One region of the Pseudokineococcus basanitobsidens genome, then DNA from elsewhere that is predicted to be linked to it. Evidence: predicted binding sites of a transcription regulator. Region 1 holds the regulator's gene; each other region holds the start of a gene.
The links. The regulator LexA, encoded in region 1, represses DNA repair genes until DNA is damaged. The targets are predictions, from matches to a motif close to TCGAACANNTGTTCGA.
Positions count from the first base shown of each region.

Region 1 (6,775 bases):
GGCCGTGCGCCGGGCGCGGACGCCGGACGGCCGTGCGTACGTCCTCGCCGACACCGTCGGCTTCGTGCGGCACCTGCCCACCCAGCTCGTCGAGGCGTTCCGCTCCACGCTGGAGGAGGTCGGCGGCGCGGACCTCGTCCTCCACGTCGTCGACGCCTCCGACGTCGACCCGGAGGGCCAGGTCTCCGCCGTGCGGACGGTGCTCGCCGACGTCGGCGCGCTCGACGTCCCCGAGCTGGTCGTCCTCAACAAGTGCGACGCCGCCTCCCCCGAGGCGGTGGCGCGGCTGCGGTCGGCGCTGCCCGGCGCGGTGGTCGTCTCGGCGCGGACGGGTGAGGGGCTCGAGGCGCTCCTCGAGGTCGTCGCCGAGCGGCTGCCCCGCCCGGACGTCGACGTCGACGTCGTCGTCCCCTACACGCGCGGCGACCTCGTCTCCCGGGTGCACGGGACGGGGGAAGTGCTCGCGCAGGAGCACACCGGCGTCGGCACGCACCTGGTGGCCCGGGTCGGGGAGCACCTCGCCGCCGAGCTCCAGGGCGCCGCGGTCTGACGAGCCCCGCGCACGTCGCCGGAGCCCGTCTTCCCCTGTGGAGGGCGGGCTCCGGCGCGCTCGGGTCGGCCTACCCTCGCCCCCGTGAGCAGCGCAGCGGCACCGTCCCCGCCCGCGGCGCCGCAGCGGGGGCGCGGGGACGCGCACGGCGACGCCCCGGACGTCGACGCGCTGCTGTCGTCGGCCGTCGCCGCCCTCGGCGGGACCCGACGCGACGGCCAGCACGTCATGGCCCGGGCGGTGGACGCGGCGCTGCGGACGAAGGAGCACCTGCTCGTCCAGGCGGGCACGGGGACGGGCAAGTCGCTCGCCTACCTCGTGCCGCTGGCGCGCCGGGCCGTCGAGAGCCGGCGACCCGTCGTCGTGTCCACCGCCACGCTGGCGCTGCAGAACCAGGTGGCCGCCCGGGACCTCCCGCGGCTGGCGGACGCGCTCGAGCCCCTGCTCGGACGCCGGCTCACGTGGCAGGTCGTCAAGGGGCGCGCCAACCACCTCTGCGTCCACAAGCTCGACGGCGGCTTCCCCGAGGACGACGCGCTCTTCGAGGCGCCGACGCCGATGCCGGGCCGCTCGGTCACCTCCGGCGGACCGTCGACGCGGCTCGGCCGCGAGGTGGTGCGGCTGCGCGAGTGGGCCGGCGAGACGGAGACGGGGGACCGGGACGACCTCGTGCCCGGCGTCAGCGACACGGCCTGGCGCCAGCTCGCGGTCACCGCGCGGGAGTGCCTCGGTGCCAGCCGCTGCCCGCAGGCGGCCGAGTGCTTCAGCGAGCGGGCGCGGGAGCGCAGCCGCGAGGTCGACGTCGTCGTCACCAACCACGCGCTGCTCGCGATCGACGCCTTCGAGGGGCGCTCGATCCTGCCCGAGCACGAGGTGCTCGTCGTCGACGAGGCGCACGAGCTCGCCGACCGCGTGACCTCCGTCGTCTCGGCGCAGCTGACCGCGGCGTCCGTCGCGGCGGCCGCGACGCGGGCCCGCCAGAGCGGTACCGAGACGGAGCGTCTCGACCAGGCGGGCGAGGACCTCGGCGTCGCGCTGGCCGAGGTCGAGGAGGGCCGCTTCGTCCGCGGGCTGCCCGAGCTGGTGCACCTGTCCGTGTCGTCGGTGCGGGACGCGGCGCGCGAGCTCGTCGGCCGCCTGCGGCCGCCGCCCGGCGAGCGCCCCACGGACGCCCTCGCCGGTGCCCTCGCCGTCGCCAAGGCAGCCGTCGGCGAGGTGCACGAGGTGGCCGAGCGGATGGCCGCCGGGTCGGAGCACGACGTCCTGTGGCTCTCGGTCTCCGACCTCGCCTCGACGCCGTCGGCGGCACGGCGGTCGCTGCACGTCGCCCCGCTGCAGGTCGCCGGCCTCCTGCGCGAGGCGCTCTTCGCCGAGCGCACCGTCGTCATGACCTCGGCGACGCTGACGACGGGCGGCACCTTCACCGGCGCCGCCCAGGCGGTCGGCCTCGCCCGCCCGCCCGCCGGGGACGAGGACGCGGGCCCGGGCCCCGCCTGGGACGGCCTCGACGTCGGCAGCCCCTTCGACTACCCGCGGCAGGGCATCCTCTACCTCGCCCGGCACCTGCCCGCGCCGGGCCGGGAGGGGGCCGGGACCCCGGTCGTCGACGAGGTCACCGAGCTGGTGCGCGCCGCGGGCGGTCGCACCCTCGGGCTCTTCTCCTCGCGGCGTGCCGCCGAGGCCGCCGCGGAGGTGCTGCGGGAGCGGCTCGACGTCCCGGTGCTCTGCCAGGGCGACGACGTCACACCGACGCTCGTCCGCGAGTTCGCCGCCGACCCGACGAGCGTCCTCGTCGGCACGTTGTCGCTGTGGCAGGGCGTCGACGTGCCCGGCCCCTCCTGCCAGCTCGTGACGATCGACCGCATCCCGTTCCCCCGGCCCGACGACCCGCTCCTGTCGGCGCGGGCCGAGGCCGTCGCGCGCGCCGGCGGCAACGGGTTCCTCGCCGTCTCGGCGCAGCACGCCGCGCTGCGCCTGGCGCAGGGGGCGGGCCGCCTCGTCCGCTCGAGCGCCGACCGCGGCGTCGTCGCGGTGCTGGACCCCCGGCTGGCGACCGCGCGGTACGGCGGGTTCCTGCGGGCGAGCCTGCCGCCCCTGTGGGCGACCTCCGACCGCGACGTCGTCCTCGGGGCGCTGCGACGGCTCGACGCCGCGGCGCGGGAGGCAGAGGCCGCCTCCGCCTGACGCACCGCGCCGCGGTGCGACGCCGGCGTCGCCGACGGGTGAGGGGTCCGGCGACGGGCGACGACGCGGCGGCCGACCTACCGTGCCCGCATGGCCGCCCCCTCCCGTCCCGACCGCCCCGGTGCCGCCGGGTGGGTCCCCGACGACCCGGCGCGGCGCGACGTCGAGCACCTGCGCGAGGCGGCGCGCGCCTGCCGCGGCTGCGAGCTGTGGGAGCCGGCGACGCAGGTCGTGTTCTCCGCCGGCGCGGCCTCCGGGCGCGTGGCCCTCGTCGGCGAGCAGCCGGGGGACTCCGAGGACCGGCGGGGCGTCCCCTTCGTCGGGCCGGCGGGGCGGCTGCTCCAGGAGGCCGTCGCCGAGGCCGGCCTCGCCCGGGAGGACGTCTACGTCACCAACGCCGTCAAGCACTTCCGCTTCACGCAGAGCGCGCCGGGGAAGCGTCGGATCCACGCGACGCCGGACGCCGGCCACGTCACGGCCTGCCTTCCCTGGCTCACCGCCGAGCTGGCGGCCGTGGACCCCGAGGTCGTCGTCGTGCTCGGGGCCACGGCGGGGCGCGCCCTGCTGGGGCCCTCGTTCCGCGTCACGAAGGAGCGCGGCGTCGTGCTGGAGCGCGAGACCTCCCGGGGCCCGAAGCGTTTCGTCGCGACCATCCACCCGTCCGCGGTGCTGAGGACGCCGGACGACCAGCGGGCGCAGGCCCGCGACGGGCTCGTCGCGGACCTGCGCGTCGCCGTGGCGGCGCTGGGCGGCGCCTGACCCCAGGGCCCGGCGACGGGCCCGGCCGGCGCCCGACGGGGGCGCCGGCCGGGGGCGCCGGACGGGGGCGCCGGTCGGGGGGCGCGACGTCAGACGCTGCGCAGGACGGCGACCACGCGGCCCAGCACGGTCGCCTCGTCGCCCGGGATCGGGGCGTACGCCTCGTTGCGCGGGAGCAGGCGCACGTGGCCGTCGCGGCGCTGGAAGACCTTGACGGTGGCCTCGCCGTCGATCATGGCGGCCACGACCTCGCCGTTCTCCGCGACCGGCTGCTGACGGACGACGACCCAGTCGCCGTCGCAGATGGCGGCGTCGACCATCGAGTCGCCGGCGACCCGCAGCAGGAAGAGCTGTCCGTCCCCGACGAGCTGGCGGGGGAGCGGGAAGACGTCCTCGACCGCCTGCTCCGCGAGGATGGGGCCGCCGGCCGCGATCCGGCCGACCACGGGGACGTAGGTGGCCGCCGGGCGCTCGTCGCCCGAGCCCGTCTCGTCGACGTCCACGGCGCGCAGGACCGGGGCCGGACCGTCGCCGCCGGCCTCCGCCGGGAGCGCGCCGGGCTGCACGACCTCGATCGCCCGGGGTCGCCGCGGGTCCCGGCGCAGGTAGCCCTTGCGCTGCAGGGCCGCCAGCTGGTGCGAGACGCTCGAGGGGCTCGTCAGGCCGACGGCCTCGCCGATCTCGCGCATGCTCGGCGGGTACCCACGCCGGCTCACGGCGTCGCCGATGCACTCCAGCACCTTGCGCTGGCGGGTGGTGAGCCCGTCGCGCGCCGCGGGGGCGTCCGGCATCTCGACCACGCTGCCCCCCTCGGCGACGCCCCCCTCGGCCTGCCGCCGGCCCGGGCCGTCCCCCGTCGCCGACGTGCCCGCCCCCGACGTACCTGCCTCCGACGTGCCTGTCCCCGACGTACCTGCCTCCGACGTGCCTGTCCGGTCCTCGTCCGTGCGCCGCGCCACGTCGCCTCCTGAGCTCGGTGCCCGACCCGCGCCCTCCTGCGCCCGCCGTGCCGCTCCACCGTAGGGACGCCGGGGGTCGTGATCAAACACCTGTTCGAGCGTGTCGCGGACGTGTCGTGCCGGGACGGGCGGCGCTCCTTGCGCGCACACCCGACCGGCGCCCCCCGACCGGCGCCCCCGACCGACGCCCCCGACCGACGCCCCCGACCGGCCCCGCCCCCGACCGGCGCCGCGGGGGCGTTGTCGGTGGTCGGTGCTGGAGTCGTGCCCGTCGCGGAGGGTGCGGCCCTGGACGGGTCGCGCCGACGCTGGTAGACATCGCACAGACGTTCGATCGAAAGCGCGTTCGAGCCGCAGCCGCGGACGGGCGCACCGCCCCTCGACCCGCACGCCGCCGCCCCGGACCCTGCTCGACACGGGCCGCGGCCACCGACCCGGAGGTCCTCATGAGCGTCCTCGTCCTGCAGCCGTCGTTCGCGGGCGGGGCCCGTCGCCGCCACCTCGCGCTCGTGCCCGCCGGTGGGGCCGGCCGCCGGTCGCGTCCCGGACCGTCCCCGCACGGGGAGTGCGGACCGGCGGTGGCGCCCCTCGCGCTCGTCGGGGACGGGGTGCCGCGCCGCGTGCGCGCGGTCCCCTTCCCGGCGGCGGAGGACGCCGCCGCCGCGCACGCCCCCGGCGGCGAGGGCGGGCGGCTGCACGTCACGCGGCGGGGTCGCCTCGCCCTGACGGTGAGCACGCTCCTGCTCGCGGGAGGCGTCCTCCTCCTGGCCGTCGGCGCCGCCTCGGTCCCGTCGCCGGCGGCGGCGGCGCGCGCGTCCGTGCCGGACCCCGGCGTCGTGGCGACGACGGCCGAGGTCGTCGTGCTGCCCGGGGACACGCTCTGGTCCCTCGCCGACGAGGTGGCGGCCCCCGGGGAGGACGTGCGCGACGTCGTCCTGGAGATCGAGGAGCTCAACGGCCTCACGTCGGCGGACGTGGCGGTGGGGGACCGGCTGCTCGTGCCCTCCTGAGGGCAGGGCGGCGACCCGGGTCGCGGCTCCCCGCCCCGGGGCGGCAGGGCTGCGGTCGGCGGTCCCCGCCCGGTGGTGCCCGGCTCGTGGGGCCGGGCCCCGGGGCGGGGGCTCCTCTGCCAGAGTGCCGACGCCCAGCGCCAGCACCGCCGTGGGGCGCGGTCCCGGTCGCGCCCCGCGGCCTCCCCGTGGAGGACCGCATGAGCAGGACCGGACCCGAGACGGCCGCCACGGCCGGCGAGCAGCCGACGACCGGGCGGCTCGACCGCTACTTCGGTGTCACGGCGCGGGGCTCGACGGTCGGTCGCGAGGTGCGCGGGGGCCTCGTGACCTTCGTGGCGATGGCGTACATCGTCGTCCTCAACCCGCTGATCATCGGCACGGTCCCGGACTCGACGGGCACCTACCTGGGCGGTGGCGACGCCCCCGACCTGCCGGCGGTCGCCGCGGTCACGGCCCTGGTCGCCGCGGTCATGACCGTGCTCATGGGTCTGCTGGGGCGCTTCCCGATCGGCCTCGCGGCGGGGCTGGGGCTCAACGCCTTCGTCGCCTACGGGGTGGCGAGCCTGCCGGGGATGACGTGGCCGGCGGCCATGGGGCTCGTCGTCGTCGAGGGCCTGGTGATCCTGGTGCTCGTCCTGACGGGGTTCCGCCGAGCGGTCCTCCGGGCCGTGCCGGGTCAGCTGAAGACCGCGATCAGCGTGGGGATCGGTCTCTTCCTCACGCTCGTCGGCCTCGTGAACGCCGGCTTCGTCCGGCCGCCGGAGGGCGGTGGGACGCCCCTCGAGCTCGGCGTCGGAGGGTCCCTGCGCGGCTGGCCGACCGTCGTCTTCGTCGTGGGGCTGCTGCTCACGGTGGTCCTCGTGGCGCGCCGCGTGCGGGGGGCGCTGCTCATCGGCGTCGTCGTCGCGACCGCGCTCGCCCTGGCCCTGCAGGCCGCCTTCGACATCGGGCCGCAGGTCGGGGGGGACACGCCGAACCCCACCGGCTTCAGCCTGTCGGTGCCCTCGGTGCCCGCGGACTGGCTGTCCTGGCCGGACCTGTCCCTGCTCGGGGCCTTCAGCCTGGTCGGCGGCGTGGCGGCCCTCGGCGTCGTCACCGCCGCGCTGGTCGTCTTCACGCTCGTCGTCGCCGACTTCTTCGACACGATGGGGACGATGGTCGCGGTCGGTGCGGAGGGGGGCCTGCTCGACGAGGAGGGCAACCCGCTCGGCAGCCAGCGCATCCTGCTCGTCGACTCGCTCGCCACGGTGGCCGGCGGGGCGGCCAGCGCCTCCAGCGCCACGAGCTTCGTCGAGTCCGCGGCGGGCGTG
Region 1 is NZ_JBBIAA010000005.1:134,041-140,815, reverse strand. Features, by position in the region: gene hflX (GTPase HflX) at 1-550, shown strand, start outside; gene WDZ17_RS07275 (ATP-dependent DNA helicase) at 635-2,734, shown strand; gene WDZ17_RS07270 (UdgX family uracil-DNA binding protein) at 2,825-3,493, shown strand; gene lexA (transcriptional repressor LexA) at 3,583-4,284, opposite strand; gene WDZ17_RS07260 (LysM peptidoglycan-binding domain-containing protein) at 4,899-5,462, shown strand; gene WDZ17_RS07255 (NCS2 family permease) at 5,663-6,775, shown strand, end outside.

Region 2 (6,775 bases), on a different contig from region 1:
TGCGGTACGTCGACTACGTCTCGAGGCTCTACCGCGCCGAGATGCGGGACTTCATCGACACGAACATCGACACGCCGCTGGACCTGGTGACGCCGGACCTCGCCCGGCTGGCCGCGCTGGGCGGCTTCGGCCGGCTGGCCCCCCGCGTCGAGCGGTACCTCAAGGACACCCGGACGCAGCGGGCCTTCTCCTTCCAGGCGCTCTACGCGGGCCTGTCCCCCTACGACGCCCTCGCGCTCTACGCCGTCATCGCCTACATGGACTCCGTCGCCGGCGTGTTCTTCCCCCGCGGCGGCGTCGCGGCCGTCCCCGAGGCGATGGCCGCGGCGCTCGAGGCGCACGGCGTCGACGTGCGGTGCTCGACCGAGGTCGCCTCGGTCGAGCACTCCGGCGGCCGGGCGAGCGCCGTCGTCACGGCCGACGGCGAGCGGATCGCCTGCGACGCCGTCGTCCTCAACCCGGACCTGCCGGTGGCGTTCCGCGAGCTGCTCGGGGTCGAGCACCGCTCGACCCGGCGCATCACGTACTCGCCGTCGTGCTACCTCATGCTCGCCGGCTCGACCGCGCACTACCCCGGCTCGGCGCACCACACGATCTCGTTCGGCCACGCCTGGGAGGAGGTCTTCGCCGAGCTCACCGGCGGACGGCTCATGAGCGACCCGAGCGTGCTCGTCTCGACGCCGTCGCTGTCGGACCCCACCGCCGCGCCGGAGGGGCGGCACACCTACTACGTCCTCTTCCCGACGCCGAACCTGCAGAGCGCGCCCGACCTGGACTGGGAGCGGGTCGCCCCGCACTACCGCGAGCACGTGCTGCGGACGCTGGAGTCCCGTGGCTTCCCCGGCTTCGCCGACGGGATCGAGGTCGAGGACGTGACGACGCCGCTGGACTGGCAGCGGCGCGGGATGGAGGCGGGGGCGCCCTTCGCGGCCTCCCACGCCTTCAGCCAGACGGGTCCCTTCCGCCCGGGCAACCTCTGGGGCGAGAACGTCGTCCTCACCGGCTCGGGCACCCAGCCCGGCGTCGGGGTCCCGATGGTCCTGGTCTCCGGCCGCCTGGCCGCCGAGCGGATCACCGGCCGGGTGCCGGGCTACCGGTCGAGGGCCTACCGGTGACCCCGGCCCCGACGCCGGCGCCGGCGCCGCCCGCGAGGACGCCTGCGCCGCAGAGGTACCGGATCGGCGAGCGGTCGCTCGACGCCGCCGGCATCACCGACCCGGCGCTGCGGGCCGACTTCCAGGAGTGCCGACGGCTGCACGCCGAGCACGGCCGCACCTACTACCTCGCGACGGCGCTGCTGCCGCCGGCGAAGCGGCCGTGGGTCTGGGCGCTCTACGGCTTCGCCCGGTACGCCGACGAGTTCGTCGACAGCCTGACCTCGCCCGACCCCGACGCGCTCGTGACCTTCGAGGAGGAGTTCTGGCGCGGGCTCGACGGGGCGCGCGCCGGCGGGACCGCCCCGGACGCCGTGAGCCGGGCGATGGCCCTGACCACGCAGCGGTGGGACATCCCCCGCGAGCACGTCCGGGCCTTCCTGGCGTCCATGCGGATGGACATCACCGAGACGGGCTACGCGACCTGGGCCGACCTCGTCCACTACATGCACGGCTCCGCCGCGGTCATCGGCCTGCAGATGCTGCCCGTCCTGGAGCCGCTCGAGGGCCTGGAGGAGCCGGCGGCGCGCTGCGCCCGGACCCTCGGCGAGGCGTTCCAGATGTCGAACTTCATCAGGGACGTCGGCGAGGACCTGGAGCGCGGGCGCGTCTACCTGCCCCAGGAGGACCTGGACGCCTGCGGCGTCGACCGGGACGAGCTGTGGCACTGCCGCCGGTCGGCGTCCCTGACGCCGGGCGTCCGCACGCTGCTGGAGCTCGAGGTGGCGCGCACCCGCGAGCTCTACGCCCGCGCGCGCCCCGGCGTCGGGATGCTGGCGCCCACCAGCCGGGACGCCATCGCCTGCGCCGACGAGCTGTACGGCGGCATCCTGCGCGCCGTCGAGGACGCCGACCTCAGGGTGCTGCACCGGAGGGTCTCCGTGCCGACGCCCCGACGGCTGCGGGTGGCGCTGCCCGCCCTGGCCCGGGCCCGGCGGGCCCGCCGCGACGAGAGGGCCTGGCGCCGCGCCTGAGCGCCGGCCGGGTCGGCCCGGTCGGCCGGACGGACGGACCTCTCGGTCGGTCGGTCGGTCGGACCTCTCGGTCGGTCGGTCGGTCGGACCTCTCGGTCGGTCGGTCGGTCGGACCTCTCGGTCGGTCGGTCGGTCGGACCTCTCGGTCGGTCGGTCGGTCGGACCTCTCGGTCGGTCGGTCGGTCAGAAGGCCAGCGCCTGCGCGCGGCGCCGGACCTCCGTGGTCCGGTGCTCGGCCCGCAGCGCCTCGACGGGCGTGCCCGGCAGCGAGGGGTCGGGGGTGAAGAGCCAGCGGAGGGTCTCCGCGTCGGAGTAGCCGGCGTCGGCGAGGACGACGGCCGTGCCGCGCAGCCGCGGCAGCGGCACGGGGACGACGAGGGCCGTGGGCACGCAGTCGGCCCGGGGGCGACCTCGTCGCACGGCGACGAGGTCGCGGTCGGAGACCATCCGCCGCACCTGGGACAGGGCCAGCCCGAGGTGCTCGGCGACCTCCTGGACGGTCATCCACCCGTCGACGAGCTGCTCGAGGTCGGCGAGCGGCACGTCCCCGCGGGTGCCGTCCCCTCCCTGCCGGCTGTCCTGCTGGGGCTCCTGGTCGGGCGTGCTCACCCTCCGAGCGTGCCACGCCCCGGGCGGCGGCGACGCCTGCAGTCGGACGTGGCCCGTGCCGACCCGTCCTGACGAACCGCGCCGTGCCGGTGGCGCCGTGCCGGACCCCGCCGTGACGGGCTCCCCGAGGTCCCCCGGGAGATGGAGTTGCACGCCTGTAAGTCGCTGCCTCTCAGCAGGTGTGGGGTACGTTCCGTCACAGCAGCATCACGAGCCCCATCGAGCACGTCTGTCACACCACGACCACCGACCCCGGACCCGCGCCGCACCCCCCGACAGGACGGGAGGCCGCCTGCGGGACCGCACCGGGCCGCGCGCCCGGAGGACACGACGAGGACGCCATGACGACGCCCCCCGCCGCTGCGGCGACCATCCCGGCCGAGGCCGCCCCCCGACGCGACGACGACCGGGGTCGGGCGTCGTCCCACCCCGTCGGGCCGACCCGTCGACGTCCGCTGTCCCTGGTGCTCGCCGCCGCGCTCGGTGCGGGCGGCCTGCTCCCGGCCACCACGGCCGCGAGCGCGGACGACGCCCCCGAGCGGCGCCCGGCCCAGGACCACCGCGAGGGCGCGGGGCAGGCCCGGCGCACGGCCCCCGGCCCCGCGGTGCAGCTCGCCGCCCCCGTGGCGCTCGCCGCCGCGGCCGCCCGCCGCTACGTCGTGCAGCCGGGCGACACCGTGAGCGGCATCGCCGCGCGCAGCGGCCTCTCGCAGCGCGACGTCGTGGCCGCCAACGGGCTGGACGCGAGCGGCGCGATCCGCGCCGGGCAGGTCCTCGTGCTCGACCGGGCGGCCGCGGCGGCGGCGACGCCGGGCGGCACCTACGTGGTGCGGGCCGGGGACACCGTGTCCGGCATCGCGGCCCGCACCGGCACCAGCCAGCGCGCCGTCGTCGAGGCCAACGGCCTCGACGCCCGCGCCAGCATCCGCGAGGGACAGGTCCTGCGCCTCGCCGGCGGCGCGCCGGCCCCGACCCGCAGCACCCCCGCCCCGACGCGCGCCACCACGACCTACACCGTCCGCCGCGGCGACACCGTCTCCGGCATCGCCGCCCGCACCGGCACCAGCCAGCGCGCCATCGTCGAGGCCAACGGCCTCGACGCCCGCGCCAGCATCCGCGAGGGACAGGTCCTGCGCCTGACCGGCGGCGCGCCGGCACCGACCCGCAGCACCCCCGCCCCGACGCGCGCCACCACGACCTACACCGTCCGCCGCGGCGACACCGTCTCCGGCATCGCCGCCCGCACCGGCACCAGCCAGCGCGCCATCGTCGAGGCCAACGGCCTCGACGCCCGCGCCAGCATCCGCGAGGGACAGGTCCTGCGCCTCGCCGGCGGCGCGCCGGCCCCGACCCGCAGCACCCCCGCCCCGACGCGCGCCACCACGACCTACACCGTCCGCCGCGGCGACACCGTCTCCGGCATCGCCGCCCGCACCGGCACCAGCCAGCGCGCCATCGTCGAGGCCAACGGCCTCGACGCCCGCGCCAGCATCCGCGAGGGACAGGTCCTGCGCCTGACCGGCGGCCCGGTCCCCGCCGCGGCCCCGACGCCGGCTGCGCCGGCGCAGCCGGGCAGCTACGTCGTGCGCCCCGGGGACACGCTCAGCACCATCGCGCGCCGCCAGGGCACGACCGTCGCCGCGCTGCGCCAGGTCAACCCCGGGGTCGGCGCCGACGGGCTGATCCGCGTCGGGCAGCGGCTGTCCGTGCCCGGTGGGTCCACGTCGGCCGCGCCCGCGGGCGCGCCCGTGCCCTCTACCTTCCTCGGCCGCACCTACCCGCCGTCGACGACGGGCTCGGCGACCGCCAACCGGGACGCGCTGCGCGCACGCCCGGTCCCGAGCCGGGAGGAGATGCGCGCCCTCGTCGTGGCCACCGCCCGGCGGTGGGGCGTGGACCCGTCGCTGGCCCAGGCCGTGGCGTTCCAGGAGTCCGGCTTCAACATGCGCGCCGTCTCGCCCGCCAACGCCGTCGGCGTCATGCAGGTCATCCCCTCGTCCGGGCGGTGGGCCGCCGACCTCGCCGGCGAGGACATCGACCTGCTCGACCCCCAGGACAACGTGACGGCGGGCGTCGTGATCCTCCGCTCGCTCGTGCGCAGCGCGCCGGACCAGGCCACGGCGATCGCTGGCTACTACCAGGGGCTCGGCTCGGTCCGCAGCCGCGGCATGTACCCCGACACGCGCCGCTACGTCGCGAGCGTGCAGACGCTCCAGCGCCAGTACCGCTGAGCGGGCGGCCCCGCGCGTCCGGGGGGCCCGCGCGCGGCGCCTCGGGCGGCGGGACGCCGATCCCTAGACTCCGCGCCATGGCAGCCGGGGCGACCGCGGGCGGCGACCCGCTCGTGGGCGCGGTCGTCGACGGCCGCTACCGCGTCTCCCGACGCATCGCCCGGGGCGGGATGGCGACGGTGTACCTGGCCACGGACACCCGCCTGGACCGGGACGTCGCGCTCAAGGTGATGCACGCGCACCTCGCGCAGGACCCGGAGTTCGTGGCCCGCTTCCACCGCGAGGCCGTGGCCGCGGCCCGGGTCGCGCACCCCGGCGTCGTCGCCGTCTACGACCAGGGCCGCGACGACGACGCCCGGCACGGGGTGGGGGCGGGGGTCGTCTACCTCGTCCTGGAGCACGTCCCCGGCTCCACGCTGCGCGACCTCCTCGCCGAGGAGGGGGCCCTGCCGGTGGGGACGACGCTCGCCGTCCTGGAGCCCGTGCTCGACGCCCTCGCCGCGGCGCACCGCGCCGGCGTCGTCCACCGCGACGTCAAGCCCGAGAACGTGCTGCTGACCGACGACGGGCGCGTCAAGGTCGCCGACTTCGGCCTGGCGCGCGCCGCGAGCTCGCACACGTCGGCGCACACGAGCGGCGTGCTCATGGGGACCGTCGCCTACCTCTCCCCCGAGCTCGTCGAGCACGGGAGCGCCGACGCGCGCAGCGACGTCTACGCGGCCGGCATCACGCTCTTCGAGATGCTGACGGGCTCGCAGCCGTTCACCGGCGACGTCCCCATCCACGTGGCGCACCAGCACGTGACGCGCGACGTCCCCGCGCCGAGCGAGCTCGTGGCGACCGTGCCGCCCGAGCTCGACGACCTCGTCCTGTGGATGACCGCGCGCGACCCCGACGAGCGCCCCACCGACGCGCGCGAGCTCGTCCACGAGGTGCGCGCCCTGCGGCGGGACCTGCCCGACGCGGTGCAGGACGCGGCCCCCCGGCGGACCGGTCGCGCCCCCGCACGGGGGGCAGGAGCCGGCGACGCACGGGGAGGACCGGACCGGGGGACGACCCGGGCGTCGAGCTCGACCACCGCCCTGCCCGTGCGCCACGAGCACGTCGCCGCCCTGCCCGTCGGCGAGGCCGGCGCGGTCGAGGACGCGTCGGGCCCGCCCACGGCCACCGCCGCCCTGCCCCGGCCCCGCAGGCAGGAGCGTCAGGGCCGGCAGGAGCGTCAGGGCCGGCAGGAGCGTCAGGGCCGGCAGGAGCGTCAGGGCCGGCACGACCGCCGCGGGACGTCGGGCGGCGCGGTCGCCGCACCGCGCCCGCGCCGCCGGGGCCGGCGCGCGGCCGCCGCGGTCGTCGGCGTCGCCGTCGTCCTGCTCGCCGCCGGCGCCGCCTGGTGGGCGCTGCTCGGGCCCGGGTCCGACGTCCCCGTGCCCCCCACCTCCGGGCTCGACCGGGCCGCGGCCCAGCAGGCGCTGGGTGACGCGGGGCTGAGCTCGGAGGTCTCCGAGCGCTTCGACGAGGAGGCGCCGTCGGGCACGGTCATCGGCACGAACCCGGCCGAGGGCGCCGACGCGGGCCGCGACGAGGTGGTGCAGGTCTTTGTCTCCCGCGGCTCGGAGTTCTCCCTGGTCCCGGACGTCGTGGGCTCGGGCCTGTCCGCGGCGCGCGACGCCGTCGAGCAGGTCGGCCTCACGCTCGAGGAGGCCGAGCCCGCCTACGACGAGCAGGTGCCCGAGGGCTCCGTCGTCAGCCAGGACCCGACGAGCGGCGACGAGCTGCGCCGCGGCGAGGCCGTCGACGTCGTCGTCTCCCT
Region 2 is NZ_JBBIAA010000012.1:58,146-64,920, forward strand. Features, by position in the region: gene crtI (phytoene desaturase family protein) at 1-1,115, shown strand, start outside; gene WDZ17_RS11245 (phytoene/squalene synthase family protein) at 1,112-2,128, shown strand; gene WDZ17_RS11250 (Rv2175c family DNA-binding protein) at 2,312-2,737, opposite strand; gene WDZ17_RS11255 (LysM peptidoglycan-binding domain-containing protein) at 3,079-4,968, shown strand; gene pknB (Stk1 family PASTA domain-containing Ser/Thr kinase) at 5,046-6,775, shown strand, end outside.
Region 2: the regulator LexA is predicted to act here: its motif matches at 2,957-2,972, upstream of WDZ17_RS11255 (LysM peptidoglycan-binding domain-containing protein).

Region 3 (6,775 bases), on a different contig from region 1:
CGGCATGTTCCTGCAGGACGCGGGAGCCGAGGGCGACGATCTCCTGGCGCGCGACCGGCTCGCGCACGCGCTGATGTACCTCACCCGCGGCCAGCCGGTCGTCTACTACGGCGACGAGCAGGGCTTCACCGGAGACGGCGGCGACCAGGACGCGCGGCAGGACATGTTCGCCTCGCAGGTGGCCACCTACAACGACGACGTCCTCGTCGGCAGCGACGCGACCACGGCGGAGGAGAACTTCGACGAGACCTCGCCGATGTACCGGGAGATCGCCGAGCTGTCGGCGCTGCGCGCGGCGAACCCGACCCTGGCCGACGGCGCGCTGGTCCAGCGGTACGCCGAGGACGAGGCCGGGGTCTACGCCTTCAGCCGGATCTCCGACGACGACGACGTCGAGTACCTCGTCGCGACGAACAACAGCGAGCAGGCGCGCACCGTCGCCCTCGACACCTTCACGACCCGCACGCGCTACGACGGCCTGTGGCCCGCCGGCACGGCGGACGTCTTCTCCGACCACGACGGCACGGCGCGCGTCACCGTGCCCCCGCTGTCCGCGGTCGTGTGGAGGGCGACGAAGGCGATGCGCCCGGCCCGGTCCGCGCCCACGCCGGTCTTCACGACGGGCGCCGAGGTCAGCGGCCGCGCCGAGGTGTCGGTCGACGTCCCCGGCGACGGCTTCGACCAGGTGACCTTCGCCGTCCGGCCCGCCGGCTCGGGCGAGGACTGGCAGGTCCTCGGGACCGACGACAACGCCCCGTACCGCGTCTTCCACGACGTCCGCGGCCTGGACGAGGGCACGGCGCTGGAGTACCGCGCCGTCGTGCGGGACCACTCGGGCAACGTGGCGGGCGCGAGCACGCGCGCCGTGGTCGCCCCCGAGCCGGGGCCCGGCGTCGGCGGCGAGCCGACCTCGGTCGCCGTCGCAGGGAGCCTGAACAGCGAGATCGGGTGCCCCGGCGACTGGCAGCCCGACTGCGACGCGGCGCAGATGACGTACGACGCGGACGCCGGCACCTGGTCGCTGACCGTGGCGCCGCCGGCGGGCTCGTACGAGTACAAGGTCGCGGTCGACCGGTCCTGGGACGAGAACTACGGCGCCGGCGGCGTCCGGGACGGCGCGAACATCGCCCTGACGACGGCCGGCGGGGCGGTCACCTTCACCTACGACACCGCGACGCACCTCGTGACGGCGGTCGAGGAGAGCGTCGAGCAGCCGGACGCCGTCGCGATCGCCGGCGACCTCGACTCCGAGATCGGGTGCCCCGGGGACTGGCAGCCGGACTGCGACGCCGCGCAGATGACCTACGACGAGGCCTCGGGCCGCTGGGTGCTCGCCGTCGACCTGCCCGCGGGCAGCTACGCCTACAAGGTCGCCGTCGACCGGTCGTGGGCGGAGAACTACGGCGCCGGTGGCGTGCCGGACGGCCCGAACATCACGCTCGACCACCCCGGCGGGCCCGTCACCTTCACCTACGACCACGCGACGCACCGGGTCGTCGTCGGCTGACGGCGACGGTGGGCACCCCGCTCCGGCGCTGACGCGCGGGTGCCCGGCGGCGTCCGCGACCTGTGTGCCGATCGTCCGGGCGTCGCAGACGTCGCGGGCGCCGAGCGCGACGCGCTCCGGGTCATACCCGTGTCGCGGTGCCTCCCACCGGTCACGGCGTGCGGTCGGGCTTCCGGGGCCGCGGTCGGCCGGTGACCTCCGCGAGGGCCGTGCACAGGACCGGGGGCCGTCTCAGAAGGGCGGTGGAGGGGCGTCGTCGCTCCAGGAGCTACGGGGGCGGGAGGGGTGCGCGGCCGGCCGCCGGTGCTCCTGCGCCGGTGCGGCGCGGCGGCGGGCGGGCTCGGTGGCGCCGCGTGTGCGGACGACGTCGTCGTCGGCGCCGTCGTCCGTGGGGTAGCTGACGGCGTCGTCGCCGGCCACCTCCGAGGTGGGCCGGGCCTCGTCGGGGCGCGGGACGTCGCCGGGACGCGTGGGCAGGAGGGGGTGGGGTCGCGTGGTGGTGCTCCGTCCGGTGGGGCTGGTCCACGTGAGGCTCGTGTCGGCGGGGTTGTCGGTCCGGTGCTCGACCCGCCAGCCGAACCGGTGCTTGGCGAGGTGGTGCCGCCGGCACAGGGGGTGCAGGTTGCAGGGGCAGGTGGGCCCGCCGCCGGCGTAGGACCGGAGGTGGTCGAGGTCGCAGCGGGTGGCGGGGACGCGGCAGCCCGGGAAGGCGCAGCGGGGCTCGCGGTCGCGGACATGGCGCGCGGTCGCGGTGGACGGGGTGTACGGGCCGCCGCCGGCGGCGGTGACGGGGCAGTCGTCGCGGCCGCCGGTAGGCCGGCGCGCCGCGGTGGCCCTCGGTGGGTCGGTCGGCGGGGGCGGTGCCGCTGGGGTGCCCGGCTGCGCCAGGGGGGTGCCCGGCGGAGCCACGGGGTTGCCCGGCGGAGCCACGGTGGTGCCCGGCGGTGCCCCTGGGCTGCCCGGCGGTGCGGCCGGCTGGTCCGGGGCTCCCGGCACCACCGGGGCGAGCGGTCGACGCCGCCCTCCGGACGCTGCTGCACGGGCACGGTCGGTGCCCGAGCGGGCGCTCCCGCTCGTGGTCCCGGTGCTCGTGGTCTCGGTGCTCGTGGTCCCGGTGCTCGTGGTCGGGGTGCTCGTGGCGTCGAGGAGCTCCGTGTGCGTCGGGAGGGTGCCCGGGCGGGTGCGGCCGGCCGCCGTCGTCGTGCCCGGTGCGTCGAGGTGGTCCAGGAGCGCCGGGAGGGCGACGGTCTCGACGGCTGTCGTCCCCGGGGTGCCGGTGGGCCGGGTGAGGTGCCCGTCGAGCGCGACCAGCTGGCCCGTGACCGGGTCGGTGAAGGCGCGCCGGTAGGGGTGGTGGCGGAGGCGGGCGGCGAGCTGGGTGGCGGGCACGGGGCCGACGCCGGCGAGGTGGGCGGGCTCGTGGTCGAGGCCGAGGAGGCTGGTCATCGCGACGACCACCTGGGGGCCGTGGCAGCGACCCGGGTGCGCCCCGTGGGCGGGCCGCGCGACGTCGCCGGTCCCCGTGCGGTCGACGGCGGCCCCGGCGGCTGGTGCCGCGAGGAGGTCGACGAGGGCGTCGAAACGACGGGCGTCCGCCCCGCGGCGGTCCGGCAGCGCCGCGTCGGGGGTGGCCGCGGCGGTCAGCACGTCGAGGCCGGCGGCGGCGGCCGCGTGGGGGTCGACGTGCCCGTGCGGTCCGCCGCGGTCCCGGGAGACGGCCGTGAGGACGTCGAAGCAGGCGGCGAGGTCCAGCGCGGGTCCGGTGGCGGTCAGCTGGGCCATGCCGTGCGGGAGCGGCGCCAGGTGGACGGCGCGGGCGCAGGTGTCGGCCCGCGTGCGCGTGCTCAGCTGGTGGGGGTCGGCCAGGGCGCTCAGGTGCGCGAGGCGGGCGCGTAGCTCGGCCGGGGTGGACCGGGTGAGGTCCTCGGCGGTGAGGTGGGCGTCGACCCAGCGGGCGGCGGGCGCGTCGAGGTCGCTCGTGCCGGCGGCGACGACCCGGGCGTGGGCCTCGGTGGTGATCCCCTGCTCGAGCGCGGCCAGGGTGGTCGGCAGGTCGGTGGTCAGGGCGAGGGCGTCGTCGACGAGGCGCGCGGCGGCGGAGGTCGCCATGCGCAGCGCGGTGGCGACCTCGGCGGTGGTGGCCTCGACGGGGTCGCCGGTGGCGTAGGCCCGGGCCAGACGGGCGCGGACCCGGCGGCGGCTCCGGGCTGCGTCGGTGGACGCCCGGCCCCGCCGGGCGGCGACCCCTCCGCCCGGGGCGCTCGGGTCGGTCACCGCACCGGGTCCAGGTCCCGTGGCGCTGCCGGCGAGCGGGGCGGTGGGCCCGCCGGGGGCGGACATCTGCTCGACGAGGTCGGCGACCGTCGTCAGGGTCGCGGCGTAGGAGCGGGCCCGCACGGCCTGCTGGTCCACCAGCGCCCCGACGAGGGCGGCCGCGCGTCGTCGCGCCACCGGCACGCCACCGGAGGCGTCGCCCGCCGCGTCGTCGTCCACCGGACACCCCCTCGTCGCAAATCGAACACCAGTTCGAACAGGGGCGACGCTACTCCCACCCACCGACAGCGACCTCCGTCGCCGTGCGCCCGGTGGACGGCGAGGCCGTCGGTGGTCGCGGTGGACGGCCGACCCGCCCGACGTTGGAGGCCGCGCGACGTCGACGCGGGAGCGGCTCGTCCTCGTCGCTTACATAAGCGAACGATGAAAGCCTTGACCGCGCCCCCGTCGGCGGGGAGGCTGGCGTCACCCACGAGCGAGGACAGGGGTGGTGACGATGCGACGGAGCATCGCGAGGAGGACTCGACGGCAGGGGCGCCAGGGCCTCGGACCCGCGGCCGTGGCCGGTCGCGGCGGCCGTGCCGGTCAGGCGGCGCTGGCCGGTCTGGTCCTGGCGGCCGCGTCCGTCGTCGCCCCGATGGGCGGCGCGCCCGCGGCGCAGGCCTTCGCGCCCGGGTCGCGGGGGGAGGTGCTGCAGTACCTGCGCTCCATCTCCGGCACGAGCATCGTGTCGGGCCAGCACAACAAGGAGCCCGCCAGCGACCCCGGCCGGTACACCGCCCAGGTGAAGGGCGTCACCGGTCAGTACCCGGGGTTGTGGGGCGGGGACCTCATGTTCACGGCCACGGACGCCGGGGACCGCCAGCGCGTGGTCGACCAGGCGAGGACGGAGTGGGCCAACGGGTCGCTGGTCACGCTGGCCTGGCACGCGTGCCCGCCCACGGGACCGAGCACCTGTGCCTTCGAGGGTGGCGTCAAGAGCCGGATCAGCGACGCCGACTACCTGCAGGTCGTCACGGGCGGCACCCGGCTCAACCAGGTCTGGCGTCAGCGGATGGCCGAGGTCGTGCCGTACCTGCAGCAGCTGCGGGACGCCGGCGTGCCCGTGCTCTTCCGGCCGTTCCACGAGATGAACGAGTCCTGGAACTGGTGGGGCGGCCGCCCCGGCGCCAACGGGAGCTCGAAGATCTACCAGCAGATGAAGGACTACTTCGACTCGCGCGGGCTGACCAACCTCATCTGGGTCTGGAACGTCCAGGACAACCCCGACGGCGACTGGGCCGCGTACTACCCCGGTGACTCCTACGTCGACGTCGCCTCGCTCGACGTCTGGTACAAGTCGCAGCCCAGCCCGGCCGACCAGAGCCGGATGCTGGCGATCGCCGGGGACAAGCCCGTCGCCGTCGCCGAGACGGGGAAGGTGCCGAGCCGGCAGGTGCTGGAGTCCCAGACCCGGTGGGCGTACTTCATGGTGTGGTCGGAGCAGCTGCGGGGCCAGAACACCGACGCGGAGATCCAGGCCGCCTACTTCCACCCGCGCGTCCTCAACCAGGGCGAGGTAGGGCTGCCCGACTGACCCGCCGTCCCGTCACGGGCCGGCGAGGTACCCGCTGGTGAAGGAGAGCGCCGGCCCGTGCCCGGGGGACAGGGCGCCCTGCAGCGTCAGCGCCGCCGCCCCGACGGCGGCGGCGTCCCGCGGGTGGGTGGACAGCGACACCGCCGTCTCGTGCGTGCGCCGCGCGAAGCCCCGCTGCTCGAGGGTTCCACGGACCTCTCGTGCGTAGATGGACCCGGCGGTGGCCAGGGCGGGCCCGGAGAGCACGACCTCGTCGAGGTCGAAGAGCGTGCAGAAGGTCAGGGTCGCGGACGCGACGAGGCGTGCCGCCCGGGTGATGACCTCCTCGGCCGGTCCGTGCCCCGCCACGGCGGCGCGGGAGAGCAGCTCGTAGACCTCCGGCGGGGTCCGACCGGGGTCCTCGAGACCGAGGCCGGCGAAGTCCTGCGGGGAGCGCCTCGCCTCCTCGACCACGGCTGCGGGGGAGGCCAGCCGCTCGAGGCACCCCGTGCCCCCGCAGAAGCACGGGGGGCCGTCGCGGTCGACGCTGATGTGCCCGAGCTCCGCGGCGTTCGAGCTCGCGCCGCGGTAGAGGGCGCCGTCGACGACGACGCCCGCCCCGATCCCCGCGCCGATGTACACGCAGCCGAAGGCGGTGTACCGGGAGACGCCGCGCCCCCAGAACTCCCCGAGGGCAGCGGCGTTCGCGTCGTTGTCCACGAGCACGGGCAGCTCGACCCGTCGCTCGAGCTCCTCGCGCAGGCCGAACCCGCTCCACCGCGTCAGGGTGGGCGCGCCGACGAGGCCGTCGGCGGCGATGGGCCCCGGCACCACGACGGCGACGCCGCCGATGCTGCGCCGCGGGATCTCGGCCGTGGCGACGAAACGGCGGAACACCTCCGCCATCCAGGCGACCACCGCGGCCGGCTCGTCGTCACCGGCCCCGCCGTGACGCTCGCGGGCGACGACCCCACCGCTCGTGTCGGTGGCCACGACCGTCATCGACTCCGCCCCCAGCTGGATGCCGAGGCCGTACCGGGCGCTGCGGTTCATGTCCAGCAGGCGGCGGGGCTTGCCGCCGCTCGACGGCGCGGAGCCGACCTCGACGACGACGTCGTCGTCGAGCAGCTTGCGCACGATCATGGAGACGGCGGCCTGCGTGAGGCCGGTCGCCTGCGTCAGCTCGACCCGGCTGATGGGACCTGCCGACCGCACGAGGTCGACGATGAGGGCCCGGCTCCCGGGGGTGTCGGGAGCGAGCGCGCGCCTGGCCACCTCGCCCCCTCGTCACCGTCCCTACGCTGCGGGGCGACCCTAGACCGCGTCGAAGGGGGCCTGCCGTGCCCGTGCCCGAGCTGCTCGCCCCGATCGGACTGGCGCTGGTCCGGGACGCGGAGATCATGGGCGCCGAGCCCTACTTCCACGAGCTCGTGACCGGT
Region 3 is NZ_JBBIAA010000014.1:55,964-62,738, reverse strand. Features, by position in the region: gene WDZ17_RS11925 (alpha-amylase family glycosyl hydrolase) at 1-1,507, shown strand, start outside; gene WDZ17_RS11920 (HNH endonuclease signature motif containing protein) at 1,739-4,000, opposite strand; gene WDZ17_RS11915 (glycoside hydrolase family 26 protein) at 4,278-5,357, shown strand; gene WDZ17_RS11910 (ROK family transcriptional regulator) at 5,370-6,611, opposite strand; gene WDZ17_RS11905 (LacI family DNA-binding transcriptional regulator) at 6,677-6,775, shown strand, end outside.
Region 3: the regulator LexA is predicted to act here: its motif matches at 4,022-4,037, upstream of WDZ17_RS11920 (HNH endonuclease signature motif containing protein).